3 regions of the Acidovorax sp. GW835-FHT14G06 genome follow, and region 2 is predicted to be linked to each of the others. Evidence: predicted binding sites of a transcription regulator. Region 2 holds the regulator's gene; each other region holds the start of a gene.
What was found. The regulator HrcA, encoded in region 2, represses chaperone genes, less so after heat shock. The targets are predictions, from matches to a motif close to TTAGCACTCNNNNNNNNNGAGTGCTAA.
Positions count from the first base shown of each region.

Region 1: a site for HrcA is predicted at 2,554-2,580, ahead of AC1Q64_RS07275 (co-chaperone GroES). Genes of this name have one in related genera too.
Region 3: a site for HrcA is predicted at 3,602-3,628, ahead of rpoH (RNA polymerase sigma factor RpoH). Genes of this name have one in related genera too.

Region 1 is NZ_JBXAGA010000003.1:446,353-451,514, reverse strand. Features, by position in the region: gene AC1Q64_RS07285 (DUF805 domain-containing protein) at 1-292, shown strand, start outside; gene groL (chaperonin GroEL) at 422-2,074, opposite strand; gene AC1Q64_RS07275 (co-chaperone GroES) at 2,172-2,462, opposite strand; gene argC (N-acetyl-gamma-glutamyl-phosphate reductase) at 2,654-3,589, opposite strand; gene AC1Q64_RS07265 (LysR family transcriptional regulator) at 3,698-4,585, shown strand; gene petA (ubiquinol-cytochrome c reductase iron-sulfur subunit) at 4,652-5,162, opposite strand, start outside.
Region 2 is NZ_JBXAGA010000003.1:266,856-272,017, reverse strand. Features, by position in the region: gene AC1Q64_RS06370 (hypothetical protein) at 228-779, shown strand; gene hrcA (heat-inducible transcriptional repressor HrcA) at 1,161-2,165, shown strand; tRNA gene AC1Q64_RS06360 (tRNA-Ile) at 2,217-2,293, shown strand; tRNA gene AC1Q64_RS06355 (tRNA-Arg) at 2,499-2,575, shown strand; gene greB (transcription elongation factor GreB) at 2,655-3,221, shown strand; gene AC1Q64_RS06345 (RelA/SpoT family protein) at 3,299-5,162, opposite strand, start outside.
Region 3 is NZ_JBXAGA010000010.1:85,235-90,396, forward strand. Features, by position in the region: gene cyoE (heme o synthase) at 1-765, shown strand, start outside; gene AC1Q64_RS18350 (SCO family protein) at 771-1,385, shown strand; gene AC1Q64_RS18355 (Bug family tripartite tricarboxylate transporter substrate binding protein) at 1,478-2,515, opposite strand; gene rpoH (RNA polymerase sigma factor RpoH) at 2,630-3,571, opposite strand; gene AC1Q64_RS18365 (hypothetical protein) at 4,353-4,511, shown strand; partial or broken gene AC1Q64_RS18370 (electron transfer flavoprotein subunit alpha/FixB family protein) at 4,745-4,982, opposite strand; gene AC1Q64_RS18375 (alpha/beta fold hydrolase) at 5,133-5,162, shown strand, end outside.

The DNA.
Region 1 (5,162 bases), 180 kb from region 2:
TGTTTCGGCTGTCAAAAGCTGCTTTGCGCAGTACGCAGGGTTTTCGGGCCGTGCGCCACGTTCCGAGTTCTGGTGGTTTGCTTTGTTCCAGTTCGGGGTGCTGGTGATTGCCACCATGATCAGTCAGGTGCTTTACGGCATTGCCGCCCTGGCCCTGCTGCTGCCTGCGCTGGCCGTGGGGGCTCGACGCTTGCATGACATTGGCCGTTCTGGCTGGTGGCAACTGCTGTCGCTCACCGGTATCGGCACCCTGGTGCTGATTTACTGGTGGGTGCAACCCAGCGGGGAGTAAAGCCACGGCATGCCAGCGTCTTGAGTTGGCCCTGTAGAAAAAGAAAAAGCCCGCAGACCGTAAGGCCTGCGGGCTTTTGTGTGATGGGCTGCGCAGTCAGCACCAGGCCGCTGCGCAGGGGCCTGGCAATTACATGCCCATGCCGCCCATACCACCCATGCCGCCCATGTCTGGCATGCCGCCGCCAGCACCGGCTTCTTCCTTGGGTGCTTCTGCAACCATGGCTTCGGTCGTCAGCAGCAGCGATGCCACGGAGGCCGCGTTTTGCAGAGCCGTGCGGGTGACCTTCGTGGGGTCCAGAATGCCCAGTTCGAGCATGTCGCCGTAGGTGTCGTTGGCAGCGTTGAAGCCAAAGTTGCCCTTGCCAGCCAGCACTGCGTTCACCACCACGGAGGCTTCGCCACCGGCGTTGTTCACGATTTCGCGCAGGGGAGCTTCCACCGCCTTCAGCACCAGCTTGATACCGGCGTCTTGGTCAGCGTTGTCGCCCTTGATCGAGTCGCCCACGGCTTGCTTGGCACGCAGCAGCGCCACGCCGCCGCCAGCCACAACGCCTTCTTCCACCGCTGCACGGGTAGCGTGCAGTGCGTCTTCCACGCGGGCCTTCTTTTCCTTCATTTCGACTTCGGTGGCAGCGCCGACCTTGATCACGGCCACACCGCCGGCCAGCTTGGCCACGCGCTCTTGCAGCTTTTCGCGGTCGTAGTCGGACGTGGCTTCTTCGATCTGCACGCGCACTTGCTTCACGCGGGCTTCGATGTCAGCAGCAGCGCCGGCGCCGTCGATGATGATGGTGTTTTCCTTGCCCACTTCGATGCGCTTGGCCTGGCCCAGGTCGGCCAGGGTCACCTTCTCGAGGGTCAGGCCCACTTCTTCAGCGATGACCTTGCCGCCCGTCAGGATGGCGATGTCTTCCAGCATGGCCTTGCGGCGGTCGCCGAAGCCAGGAGCCTTCACAGCCACAACCTTCAGGATGCCGCGGATCGTGTTGACCACCAGCGTAGCCAGGGCTTCGCCTTCGACTTCTTCGGCAATGATCAGCAGCGGACGGCCGGCCTTGGCCACTTGCTCCAGCGTGGGCAGCAGGTCGCGGATGTTGCTGATCTTCTTGTCGAACAGCAGCACGAAGGGGTTGTCCAGAATCGCGGATTGCTTTTCGGGGTTGTTGATGAAGTAGGGCGACAGGTAGCCGCGGTCAAACTGCATGCCTTCCACGACGTCCAGTTCGCTGTCCAGCGACTTGCCGTCTTCCACGGTGATCACGCCTTCCTTGCCAACCTTGTCCATGGCGTCAGCGATCAGCTTGCCGATGGTTTCGTCGGAGTTGGCGGAGATCGAACCCACTTGGGCGATTTCCTTGGAGGTGGTGGTGGGCTTGGAAGCCTTCTTCAGCTCGGCAACCAGGGCCGTCACAGCCTTGTCGATACCGCGCTTGAGGTCCATCGGGTTGATGCCAGCGGCCACGTACTTGAAGCCTTCGCGCACGATGGCTTGTGCCAGCACCGTGGCGGTGGTGGTGCCGTCACCAGCGTTGTCGCTGGTCTTGGAGGCCACTTCCTTCACGAGCTGGGCGCCCATGTTCTGCAGCTTGTCCTTGAGTTCGATTTCCTTGGCCACGGACACACCGTCCTTGGTCACGGTAGGGGCGCCGAACGAGCGCTCCAGCACCACATTGCGACCCTTGGGGCCCAGCGTGACCTTGACCGCGTTGGCCAGGATGTTCACGCCTTCAACCATGCGAGCGCGGGCTTCGCCGCCGAAAACTACGTCTTTTGCTGCCATTTTGGAGCTCCTAAATTTGGTTCAAATTGGCTGCTGGCGCTTATTCAATAAGCACTAGCAGCTATGAAAAGATGAGTGATTCAGAGGGGAAGAGAAATTACTTCTCAACCACTGCAAACAGGTCGTCTTCCTTCATGACCAGCAGCTCGTCGCCGTTGACCTTGACGGTCTGGCCCGAGTATTTGCCGAACAGAACGCGGTCACCGACCTTCACGTTCAGGGCGAGCACTTCGCCCTTGTCGTTGCGCTTGCCGGGGCCGACGGCCAACACTTCACCTTGATCGGGCTTTTCGGCGGCGTTGTCAGGGATCACGATGCCGGAAGCGGTCGTGGTTTCGCTTTCAATACGCTTGACGATCACGCGATCGTGCAGAGGGCGAAGGTTCATTGCAATGCTCCTGTTTTCAGTAAAAAAAGCTGAGGGACTCAATCAGCCCCGGCCATCCGGGGCCACCAAACTGCCAGCAGAGAGCACAGTGTTAGCACTCGTCTGCGGTGAGTGCTAATGATACGGGCATTTGTGGCCATTTCAAGACACCCCCCAGAACATGTGGGGGAAGTTTCTTGTCTCCGCGGCTTTCAGGTGGTGCCATCCAGCATCAGATCCAGGTTCTGCACCGCTGCCCCCGAGGCCCCCTTGCCCAGATTGTCAAACACGGCGGTCAGCAACATCTGACCGTGACGGGCGTTGCTGAACACACCCAGCTGCAGCCGGTTGGTGCCGTTCAGGGCTTGCGGGTCCAGATGCTCGGTTGCTTCGGTGGTGGCGATGGGCATCACCTCGACGAAGGCGGCGTCGGCGTAGTGCTGCTGCAGGCAGGCGTGCAGGTGTTCGCCTTGCGTACCCGGCGCGAGCTGCCGCAGATGCAGCCCGATGGTCAGCACGATGCCCTGGCGGAATGCGCCGTACGAGGGCAGGAAAAACGGGCGCTGCGACAGCCCGGCGTGTTGCGCGATCTCGGGCGTGTGTTTGTGCTCCAGCTGCAGCCCGTAGACCTGGAGGGCGGGCGCATGGGCTGCCTTGGGGCCTTCGTGGGCTTGCACCCGGGCACGCCCACCGCCGGAATATCCCGACACCGCGTGGATGTTGAGCGGGTGGTCGGCAGGCAGCAGGCCGGCCTGCACCAGGGGCCGCAGCAGGGCCACGGCGCCGGTGGGGTAGCAGCCGGGGTTGCTGACGCGTTGCGCCTTGGCGATGCGTGCGGCCTGCGCCGCATCCATCTCCGGAAAACCATAGACCCATTGCGGGGCCGTGCGGTGGGCCGAGCTGGCGTCAATCACGCGCACGGCGGGGTTGTGGATGGCGGCGACGGCTTCACGCGCAGCGGCGTCGGGCAGGCACAGGATGGCGATGTCGCAGCTGTTGATGGCCTCGGCGCGGCGCGTGGGGTTCTTGCGGTCGGCCTCGGGCAGTGTCAGCAACCGCAGGTCTGTGCGGCCGTGCAGGCGCTGGTGGATTTGCAGGCCGGTAGTGCCTTGGTCTCCATCAATGAAGACGAGAGGTCGGGTGGTCATGGTGCGGACTCCTGGCAGGGGTGGGGGTGGGATGTGGAATCTTCAGCCCCGATCTAAAATTTGAAAAGTTGAATTTCACAAACATCAAGATCAGTTCTGCTGAACGTCATGCGCGAACTCAATCTCGACCGGCTGCGCACCCTGGTCACCATCGCTGACCTCGGGTCCTTTGCGGAAGCTGCCCGCACGCTGCACCTGGCACCGCCCACGGTCAGCCTGCACATTGCGGACCTGGAGGCGCTGATTGGTGCGCCGTTGCTGGTGCGCAAGCGGGGCGAGGTGCGGCCGTCCGGCGCGGGGGAGGTGCTGGTGGAGCGGGCCCGGCGCCTGCTGGCCGATGCCGATGAGGCGATGGACCTGGTGCTGCGCCAGGTGCAGGGGCTGGAGGGGCGTGTGCGGTTGGGCGCCTCCACCGGCGCCATTGCGCACCTGCTGCCCCAGGCGCTAGAGGTGCTGGGCCAGCACCACCCCGGCATTGATGTGCAGGTGGTGGTGCTTACATCGCAAGAGACGATGTCGCGGCTGGCCCTGGGTACGCTGGATGTGGGGTTGGTCGCCTTGCCGATGGCCTCGGTGCGCGGGGTGACGGTACTGCCGTGGCGGCGCGACCCGGTGATGGCGTTCGTGCCGTCCGCCTGGACAGCACCCCGGCGGGTCACGCCGCAATGGCTGTCCGGTCAACCGCTGATCCTGAACGACAACGGCACCAGTCTGTCGCGCCTGACAAGCGATTGGCTGGCCCTGGCGGGCGAACACCCCAAGGCGCGCATCCAGCTCAACTACAACGATGCCATCAAGAGCCTGGTGGCGGCCGGGTATGGGGCCACGCTGCTGCCCCACGAGGCATCAACCGCCACGCCGCTGGATCCGCGCATCCGCATGCTGCCTGTGCAGCCCCGGCTGTGGCGGCCCCTGGGCATTGCGCACCGTGCGGGGGCTGTGGAGCGCGCTACCCAGCATGTGCTGGACGTGCTGTGGCAACAAAAGCAGGTGTGACACCAGTCCATGTAACCCGCTGAGGGCAGCGTCACCGGCCTTCTTCCCATGGCTGCTGGCCACTGCTCAGGCTGCGTCATCCCCGATGCGCAATTGGGTGTCGGACACATAGCGATGTGGCGGCACCTCCAGATTGGTGGGCGCAGGCTTGTTCTTGAAGACGCGGCCCGCCAGGTCGAAGGTGGAGCCGTGGCAAGGGCAGAAGAAACCACCTTGCCATTGGTCACCCACGCTGGGGTTGGCAGTGCCAGCAGCCACGGCCGTGGGCGAGCAGCCCAGGTGGGTGCAGATCCCCACCGTGACAAACACTTCCGGGCGGATGGAGCGTTGCGGGTTGCGGGCGTACTCGGGTTGCTGGTCCTTGCGCGAGGCGGGGTCGGCCAGTGCTGCGTCTTGCTGCGGCAGGGCGGCCAGCATCTCGGGCGTACGCCGCATGACCCACACGGGCTTGCCGCGCCATTCCACCGTCTTCACGCCGCCGGGCGGCAGGTCGCTGATGTCCACCTCCACACTGGCGCCCATGGCCCGCGCGCGTTCGCTGGGGGCAAAGCTGGACACCAGGGGCACGGCAACCCCC
Region 2 (5,162 bases):
CGGCTTTGTGGCTGTGCACTGACCAACTGCTCTGGGCCCTGAGCAGACGGTGGGCACCATTTCCCTAAACAGTCATCTATTCACAATCCGGCTTGCTCACAGTTCGAGCGATGCTGTTGGAGATCCTATATCGCAGGTTTCTCGGTCTAATTTACGTTGGTGGGCTATCAAGGCCTCCGCGCTCTATAACGGTATTCACCTGGGTATTAATGCCACTCTCGAAGCCAATGACCAGCCCGCTAACTCGCGCGGCGGTCCTCACCGCATTCGTCTTTGTCTCGCTGGGCGCCTTCCTGGACCTTGTTCAAGGGGGCCGCTTCGTTTTTTTCTACGGCGCTCAGTACACGCAAGCGGCGTTGGTGGCCTTTCTCTTCCTCCTCCCTGCCTGCGCCGGTCTGTTGCTCACCCAACCGCGTTTCACTGCCCATATGCAATGGCGCTATCCAACTCGTTGGGTGCGCTGGCTGTTCATCAACCCTCTCATCACTGTCATCACTGCAGGAGCCATAGTCGTTGCGCCTCGTGGCTGGCTCGCGGCAGGCACTTGGGCCTTCGGCACACCGCAAGCTCCTCTCGTCGCTAAGGTCATTTCGGTGGAACAGTTCAGAGCTCGCAAGGGGTGCGACCAGCATGCCACCCTCAGCCTCCTATCGGTTCAAGCAACTATCTGCCTCGCCGATCACTACGTCGGCGCCCCGCTCCGGACGGATCAGGAAGTTTTCGTTTCCGGGAAGGCCTCTTTTACTGGGTTTTTTATTGGCAACTTTGCAGCCAAATGAGTATCTTCCAGCGGCCGCCTAACGCCTCCACCAAGAGGACCAGTCGCGCTTACATGGTGGTGCGTTGAGTGTCCGCTCTTACTTGCCGCCACCGGCTGCTCCTGGCCGAATTCTGCCCCACGGCGTGGGGCGCTGGCGGGCCTGAGTAGACGGTGGGTGTAACCTGTCCGTCAACCAGAAGCCAAAATGTGGCGCTGAATGCGTGCCTTGCCTGATGAAGATGTGGCCCAGGCCGCCGGGCGTTGCCCTTCCTGCTGGTGCGACCAGACCAATCTGGCGGATATGCTTGGCGAGCCGCTCAGCAACTTGCGTGACCACCCCCACCGCCTCGGAGGCCGGGACCGCTGGGCCAAAACACGATTACAAAAGTAAAATCATTCCATGCTCGATGACCGTGCCAAGTTGTTGCTCAAAGCCCTGGTCGAGCGTTACATCGCTGATGGGCAGCCTGTAGGGTCGCGTACCCTTTCCCGTGCGTCCGGGTTGGATTTGTCGCCTGCCACGATACGAAACGTGATGGCGGACCTGGAAGAGCTAGGGCTGATCGCGAGTCCACATACCTCAGCAGGCCGTATCCCTACCGCGCGTGGATACCGATTGTTTGTGGACACCATGTTGACGGTGCAGCGAGAGTCTGTCATGCCGCCGCAGCTGGCACCTGAACAGCCTCAAAAGGTCATCGCCAACGCTGCGCAGCTGTTGTCCAACCTCTCCCAATTCGTTGGAGTGGTGATGGCACCTCGGCGTACCTCGGTATTTCGTCACATTGAGTTTCTGCGACTCTCTGAAAAGCGGTTTCTGGTCATCATCGTGTCCCCGGAGGGCGATGTTCAGAATCGTGTGATCTTTACCGAGGTGGACCACTCCCAGTCACAGCTGGTGGAGGCTTCCAACTTTCTGAACGCCCACTACGCGGGACTTGCGATGGAGCAGGTACGGGAACGCTTGAAGTCCGAGGTCGATGTGTTGCGCGGAGAGATCGCATCGCTCATGCAGGCGGCGGTCAACGTGGGTTCGGAGGCGCTGTCCGAGGCGCAGGATGAGGTGGTGATTTCCGGGGAGCGCAACCTGCTGTCGGTCAGCGACTTCTCCAGTGACATGGGCAATTTGCGCAGGGCTTTCGACTTGTTCGAGCAGAAGACTCAGATTCTCCGGCTCCTGGATATTTCCAGCCAAGCGGAGGGAGTGCGCATCTACATCGGTGGAGAGAGCCAGGTCGTACCATTTGAAGAGCTGTCGATCGTGAGCTCCCCGTACGAGGTCGATGGCAAGGTGGTAGGAACATTGGGAGTGATAGGTCCTACGCGCATGCCATACGACCGCATGATCCAGATTGTGGACATCACCTCCAAGCTGGTATCCAACGCGCTCAGCCACCGCAAGTAAGCCCCTACAATACGGCGCTTGCCACGTTGTATAGCGCTGTAGCATGGCCTGGGGGCGTTAGCTCAGTTGGTTAGAGCAGAGGACTCATAATCCTTTGGTCGTTGGTTCAAGTCCAACACGCCCTACCACCCTTGCTCGCAGGGTGGATGTATCAGCAAACGATGTGTTTTGTGATCCAAATCGCTCAGTTTGTTTTTGTAGCCTTCATCGTGCATTACAATCTCGGCTTGCGTTGAATTGACTGTCTGTTTGCATAGCCTGATTCAGGAAGGCAATCAGAAAGAAAGCAAATTTCAGGGGTTGCCAAGAAATCATGCTATAATTCAAAGCTTAGCGGCTGTAGCTCAGCTGGATAGAGTACTTGGCTACGAACCAAGGGGTCGTGGGTTCGATTCCTGCCAGCCGCACCAATGTTTAAAGCCTGCAATCGCGAGATTGCAGGCTTTTTCATTTGTCCAGGCGTATTGCGCCGATTGGAGAGTTCTGGCGATGAGCAAGGCTTTTACCAAGGAAACTGACGGTGCCGATGATGACGAGGGTTTGGCATTGCCTCCTTTGCCGCCGGGTGGCAAAAACTACATCACCCCGTCCGGGTATGCGCGTCTGAGGGCGGAGCTGTTGGATCTCATCGACAACGAGCGGCCCAAGATCGTGGATGTGGTTCACTGGGCTGCCAGCAATGGGGATCGGTCTGAGAACGGTGACTATCTTTACGGCAAGAAGCGCTTGCGCGAGATTGATAGGCGTATCCGTTTTTTGACCAAGCGGCTGGAGATCGCCGAAGTGGTGGACCCCAGTTTGCACGCGGGTAGCGAACAGGTCTTTTTTGGGGCTACCGTCACCTACTCAGACGACGAGGATGGTGAGCGCACGATCACCATCATAGGCATCGACGAGGCGGACAGTCGTATGGGGCAGGTCAGCTGGATTTCACCCGTTGCACGGGCGCTGCTGAAGTCGCGCGTTGGGGATGAGGTGCAGCTACCAACACCAGGCGGTGTGCGCCACCTTGAGGTGTTGGAGGTGCAGTACCCACCCCGTAGTGTCGTCTCGTAGCGATTGCAAACAGGCAGTGCTCCTGCGCACCACTTTCCGCGACCTGAGCGGGCTTGGTGTACTGCTGCGCCAGTGCGTCAGGGTTGTGGTGTGATTCTGGCCGCGCGCAGCACAGCCTGGGTGCGGCGCAGGTTGCGCAGTGCAAGCTCCAGGTGGGATTGGTCGCGTACTGCCACTATGAAGCGCAAGTCCGTGGTGTCCAAGGCCGCTTCATCATCCATATCCACATGGGTGATGTCGGCCTCTGAATTGGCAAGCTCTGCTGCTACCCGTGCCAGCACCCCTTTGCCGTTGTTTACGGTAACAACCACGCCCGTTTCGAACATGCGGGTGGGCTCATCCGACCAATCGACAGCGATGAACCGCTCGCTGTCTTTGTGTTGCAGACGCTTGGCGACACTGCAATGTGCGTTGTGCACCACCAGTCCCTCGCCACGGCCCAGATAACCGACGATGCTGTCGCCCGGCACTGGGCGACAGCAGGCGGCATACTGCACGGAAGCATTCTCGCTACCGTCCAGGGTCACAGCGCCTTGCGACAGGGTTTCGTGCGATGTGTAGCGCTCGCGGGTCATGAGCAGGGCATCCGGGCGGTGTCCATGCTCAGACATCAGCACCATGAGGCGCTTGGCTACGATGCTGGCAATGCGCTTGCCCAAACCCAGGTCGGTCATCAGCTCGCTGCGCGTGCGGTTGCCAGTAAACCGCAATAGTTTGTCCCACAGCGGTTGCGTCTCTGCGTTTACTGGAGGCAACTGCTCCAAGCCTTCGGCGCGAATGGCCTGGGTCAACAGCTTTTCTCCCAGCCCCTCAGATTCAGTATGAGCCAAGGTTTTGAGGTAGTGGCGGATCTTGGACCGTGCACGGCCCGTGCGCACAAAGCCAAGCCACGCGGGGTTGGGTGTGGAGATAGGGTCGGTGATGATCTCCACCACATCCCCATTCTTGAGTTCGGTGCGCAGCGGGATCTGCTCGTTGTTGATCTTGGCGGCCGTGGTGCGGTCGCCCACATTGCTGTGAATGGCGTAGGCAAAGTCCACCACGGTGGCGCCGCGAGGCAGTGCCATGATCTGGCTTTTGGGTGTGAAGACGTAGACCGCATCGGGAAACAGGTCCACCTTGACGTGGTCCCAGAACTCCGCCGCATCCCGCGTTTCGTTCTGTATGTCCAGCAAGGATTGCAGCCACTTGGTTCCGAGGCGCTCGGCTGCAGTGCCTTCCCCGTCCTGGGCCTTGTAAAGCCAGTGTGCCGCCACGCCCGCTTCGGCAATCACGTGCATCTCGTCGGTGCGCATCTGGAACTCAATGTTCACGCCCGAGGGCCCTACCAGGGTGGTGTGCAGAGACTGGTAGCCGTTGAGTTTGGCAATGGCAATGTGGTCCTTGAACTTGCCAGGTACCGGCTTGTACATCTGGTGCAGTACACCCAAGGCGGTATAGCAATCGGTCACTGTCGGCACGATGACTCGGAAGCCGTAGATGTCCGTCACCTGGGCAAAGCTCAGGTGCTTGAGGTCCATCTTCTGATAGATGGCATACAGCGTTTTCTCGCGGCCAGCCAGGCGCACCTTCATGCCGATCTTGGAGAAGGCCGCATCCACTTCGGTCTGCACTTTTTGAACCAGATCGCGTCGGCGGTTCCTGGATTTGTTGACGGCCTTCGCCAAGGTGGCGTAGCGCCAGGGGTGCAGGTGTCTGAAGGCCAGATCCTGCAGTTCACGATAGGTCTGGTTCAGGCCCAGGCGGTGGGCGATGGGGGCATAAATTTCCAGCGTCTCGGACGAGATGCGGCCCCATTTGCTGCGCGGCATGTCTGACAGCGTGCGCATGTTGTGCGTGCGGTCGGCCAGCTTGATGAGGATGACGCGCACATCACGCGCCATGGCCAGCAGCATTTTGCGAAACGATTCAGCCTGGTTCTCTTCGCGGGTGTTGAACTGC
Region 3 (5,162 bases), on a different contig from region 2:
AACGCTGCGCAACTGGGCCACATGGCTCTGGCCAGCCTGGGCGTGTGGCTGGTGGCGGGGGCTGCCGCCGCGTTCAACTGCATCGTCGAGCAAGGCATCGACGCCAAGATGAAGCGTACCGCCTGGCGCCCCACGGCCAAGGGTGAGCTGTCCAACGCGCAGACCCTGCTGTTCTCGGCCGTGCTGTGTGCCGCAGGCTCCGCGCTGCTGTATGTGTGGATCAACCCGCTGACCATGTGGCTGACGTTTGCGACCTTTGTGGGTTACGCGGTGGTCTACACCGTGATCCTCAAGCCCCTGACACCCCAGAATATCGTGATTGGCGGCGCCTCCGGGGCCATGCCACCGGTACTGGGCTGGGCAGCCATGACCAACGACGTGGGGCCCGAGGCGCTCATCCTCTTCCTCATCATCTTTTTGTGGACCCCACCGCACTTCTGGGCGCTGGCCCTGTACCGGGTGGAGGACTACCGCAAGTCCGGCTTGCCGATGCTGCCCGTCACGCATGGCAATGAGTTCACGCGGTTGCAGGTCTTTCTATACACACTGATCCTGCTGGCCGGGTGCATGATGCCGTTCATCTACGGCATGAGTTCCTGGATCTATCTGGCTGCGGCCATTCTGTTGAGCCTGGGTTTTTGTGGGTACGCGTTCGCCTTGTGGCGCAACTATTCGGACGCCCTGGCCCGCAAGACCTTCCGCTTTTCCCTCATCCACCTGAGCGTGCTGTTTGCTGCACTGCTGGTGGACCACTATGTGCTGTGATCTCCATGCAGAAACGAAACGCTCTTAAATTGATAGCTGCTAGTGCAATATCTTTATGCGCTACAGGCCTCCTGGGCGCATGTTCCGAGAAAAAGGCCGAGTTTCGGGGGGTGGATGTGACCGGCGCCGAATATGCCCGCGACATTCCGCTGACCGACCACAACGGCCAGCCGCGCCACATCAAGGACTTTGCAGGCAAGGTGGTGGTGGTGTTCTTCGGCTACACCCAATGCCCCGACGTATGCCCCACGTCGATGCAGGAGCTGGCCGAGGTCAAGCAGATGCTGGGCAAGGACGGCGACCGACTGCAGGGCGTTTTTGTGACGGTGGACCCGGAGCGAGATACGCCCGAGGTGCTAAAGGCCTACATGGGCAACTTCGATCCGAGTTTTTTGGCGCTATACGGCACACCCGAGCAGCTGGCCGCCGTCGCCAAGGACTTCAAGATCTATTACAAGAAAGTCGATGGCAAGACGCCCACCAGCTACACCATGGACCACTCTGCAGGTAGCTACGTGTACGACCCCTCAGGGCGCCTGCGGGTCTACAACCGCTATGGCAGCGGCGCACAGGCCCTGGCGGCCGATGTGAAGGTGTTGTTGGCCGAGGCCGGGGGCTGAGCCCCTCCAGCCCCTGAGTGACCCGGGGCCTGTGTCAGGCCGCCGTTATGCGAGGCACTGTGCGGCCCCGCATGAGTTGATGCTCTTGGGCCTTATTCGGCCTTGATGCCCCGCATCGCAATCACGCCGCCCAGCAGATTGGTGTCGGCCTTGATGCGGTTGGCCAAGCCTTCGGGAGACGAGCCCACCGTCTGCCACCCCTGCTGAAACAGCTTGCTGCGCACGTCTTCGCTGCGGGCGATCTCGCTGATCAGCGCGGCCAGCTTGGCCTGGATGGGCTTGGGCATGGTGGAAGGCGCTGCGAAGGCGTTCCAGATTTCCAGGTTGAAGTTGCTGATGCCTGCCTCGGCCAGGCTCGGCACCTCGGGTGCCAGCGGGCTGCGCCCGGAGGAGGTCACGCCGATCGCGCGCAGCTTGCCCGCACGCACCTGGGCCTGCGCCAGCGCCGGGGGCAGCAGCGCCATCTGCAGCTGGCCGCCCAGCATCGCGTTGGCCACCTGCGGATAGCCAGGGTAGGGCACATGCACGGGGTTGATGTTGCTGCGCGCCTTGAGCAGCTCGGTGCCGATGTGGCCCACCGTGCCCACGCCTGGCGTGCCGTAGCTCCACTTGTCACCACCATTGCGTGCTGCCACGAAGAAGTCGCGGGCACTGCTGTTGGCGGCCACGCCGGGCTGGTTGACGGGTGCGGTCAGGATCAGCGGCGAGGTGCCGATCAGGCTGAGTGGTGCCAGATCCTTGATCGGGTCATACGGCACGGCCGGGTTCAGCAGTTTGGCAATTGTCATGTTGCCGTTGATCATCAGCCCGATGGTGTGATCGTCACGGGCCTTGGCCACTGCGTCGGCACCGATGTTGCCGCCCGCACCTACCTTGTTGTCCACAATGACGGGCTGGCCCAAAGCCTTGGACAGGGGTTCCGAGAACGTGCGTGCCGTCAGGTCGGGGGAAGAGCCGGCCGGGAAGCCCACGATGATCTTCAGGGGCTTGGTGGGCCAAGCCAGCGGCGCGGGCGCTGTGGCGGGCTTGCCGGCGTTCTGCGCCAGCGCCCAGGGGGATGCAGCAGCCAGCGCAATCAGCAGCGAAGCACGGCGGGAAACACGGCCAGGAAAGGCGGAACGTGATGGCATAGGGAGCAATCTCCTTGAGGAATATTCGGGGCCCAAACGACACGGGGCCCCAGAACTGGGGCCCCGCGAGGCAACTTCTGCAGCCGGGGATATTAACCCCGCCGTCCAATGCGCTCAGGCGTATTCGGCCAGCGCCTTTTTCATCTTCTTCATGGCAGCCACCTCAATCTGGCGAATGCGCTCAGCGCTCACGCCGTAGACAGCCGCCAGGTCGTGCAGCGTCATACCGCCACTGCCGTCGTCGTTGACCTTGAGCCAGCGCTCTTCCACGATGCGGCGGCTCCGGTCGTCCAAGCTGGCGAGCGCGTTGGCAATGCCGTCGGTGGCCAAGGTGTCTCGCTGGCGCGACTCGATCATGGCTGTGGGTTCGTGCGACGCATCTGCCAGGTAGGCGATGGGTCCAAATGCCTGCTCTCCATCGTCGGACGGGGCTGGGTCCAGCAGCACATCGCCGCCCGCCATGCGGGTTTCCATTTCGATGACTTCTTCGCGCTTCACGTTGAGCTGCGCGGCCACGGCGTCGATCTCATGGTCAGACAGGGTGTCGCGGTGCGTGGCGGCATCGGCGGCCGAGGCGTCTGCCTTGAAGCCCTGCTTCATGGAGCGCAGGTTGAAGAACAGCTTGCGCTGCGCTTTGGTGGTCGCTACCTTGACCATGCGCCAGTTCTTCAGGATGTATTCGTGGATCTCGGCCTTGATCCAGTGCATGGCGTAGCTCACCAGGCGCACGCCCTGATCGGGGTCGAAGCGCTTGACGGCCTTCATCAGGCCCACATTGCCTTCCTGGATCAGGTCGCCATGGGGCAGTCCGTAGCCCAGGTACTGGCGTGCAATCGAAACCACGAGGCGCAGGTGCGACATCACCAGCCGGCCGGCGGCGTCCAGATCGTTGTTTTCCTTGAGCTGGCGTGCGTAGGTCTGCTCTTCTTCGTGCGTGAGCAGAGGCAGGCGGTTGACGGCCGAAATGTAGGCGTCCAGATTGCCCAAGGGGGGCACCAGCGCCCAAGGGTTGGCGGGCGCCAGAGACATCGTCGCGGTTCCAGATTGAATGTTCATTCCGGGAATCCTTTCCTCTAAGCCATGATATTAGCACTCTCTCTGATTGAGTGCTAAGCCCGGAGTTCCCGTCAGGTTGCCCATGGACACCGTTTGACAATATTTGTTGTCGATTCCACTCGAGTTTTGTATTTTTCTCATTGAGTTTTGTATTTTTTGGGTGCAAAAAATCGCGTAACTATTTGATTTGTAAAGGGAAATTTGTTCTTGATGACGTTTCATCAATCTTCCGTGCCTGTTTTTCGGCGGATTTCAGGAATCTGGCCCCACCCCTTTGAGCAGCGGGTCGTGCGTTGGTTGCGTCGCAATGCGGCTTAGCCAGCAGTTGAAAGCACATTGTTTGCAAGTGTGTGCTAACTATTTCTGCCTGATCAGTAGGAAGAAGTTGGTGAGATATTCGCCCCTATCGATGTGGGCCTAAGAACTGGGAGCAGCGGCGCCCCTCCAATCGGTCGCGTAGGTGAGGTCATCCCCGCAAAGGCATCTACATGATGCCCTAGTGAGGCTGCAGGACGTTCCCTGGTCGAATAGGTTCCTATCCTGGAGTCGTTGCTCTCACCCACCTAGCAGTCACCATGGTACTGAGTAGCACCTGGTGCATCCGTCCCGGGTACAGCGCGCCCCTCAAACGCCTTTCTGCCTCTTTGCGTGCCCGGTTTATTTGCGGGTACGTACCACAGGCGTGTGCATGGCGTGGATCCTTGGAACCTGTCCATGTTCCGCCCCCCCCCGGGGGGGGCAGGCTCAAGAAGACGCTCAGCGCTAAAAGCCCCGGCAGTGGATGGCTCTAGATGACGATCTGGAACGTTGGCCCGACTCCTGTCGGCAAAACCAGGTCGCATGCGATGGAACTACAGGCTTGTCCAACCCCGATGCCCAACCAGACCTGAGGGAGAAGTTGAGCTGCTGCTATGTAGCGGTGTCGGGCAACCCTCCGTAGGTCTTTGAAGCAGGCAGCTGGAGGGGACCGGGGCCAGGTGTCCATCGGCACACTGCTGCCTGTGGCTTCGCCTCAGCCAAAGGCAGTTTTGTAGCAATTGCCACCACCGATATCGGATTGACGAACTGACGCTATGAGGCGCACAGCGGCCTTTGCCCGACGCTGGTCCGATAGAAATGGCATTGCCTGCGATACCTTGGGGCTGTTACCAGCAGATGCACTGGGCTATACCGGAGCGGCGCTGCCAGTTCTGGCTCAACGGAGAACAGATCAGCGTCCAACTCATAGTCGGCCCGTGCTGAAGATCGGCGCCTCTGGGGCCTTGTTGATCGCTACGATCACTTTGGAGTCCTTCATGCCTGCCAAGTGCTGGATCGCACCCGAGTTACCGGCCATCACAAATAGCCAGGACACCACGATCTTGCCCGTCTCACACCAGTGAGACGGCGTTGCACCCGGATTCACAGCCGAACTGCAAACTATTGTCAAACGCGGGGTTTGGCCGCGTCACCGCCCATCTCACCCGGTCAAGCAGCACCTGCGTCGCTATAGTTCATGGCAACCTGCGAAATGGCAGGAACCTGTTTGCCCTGATACCGTATCAACCCGAGGAGATGCGTCATGAGCAGCGTTTTGAAGCGAAACAATGTC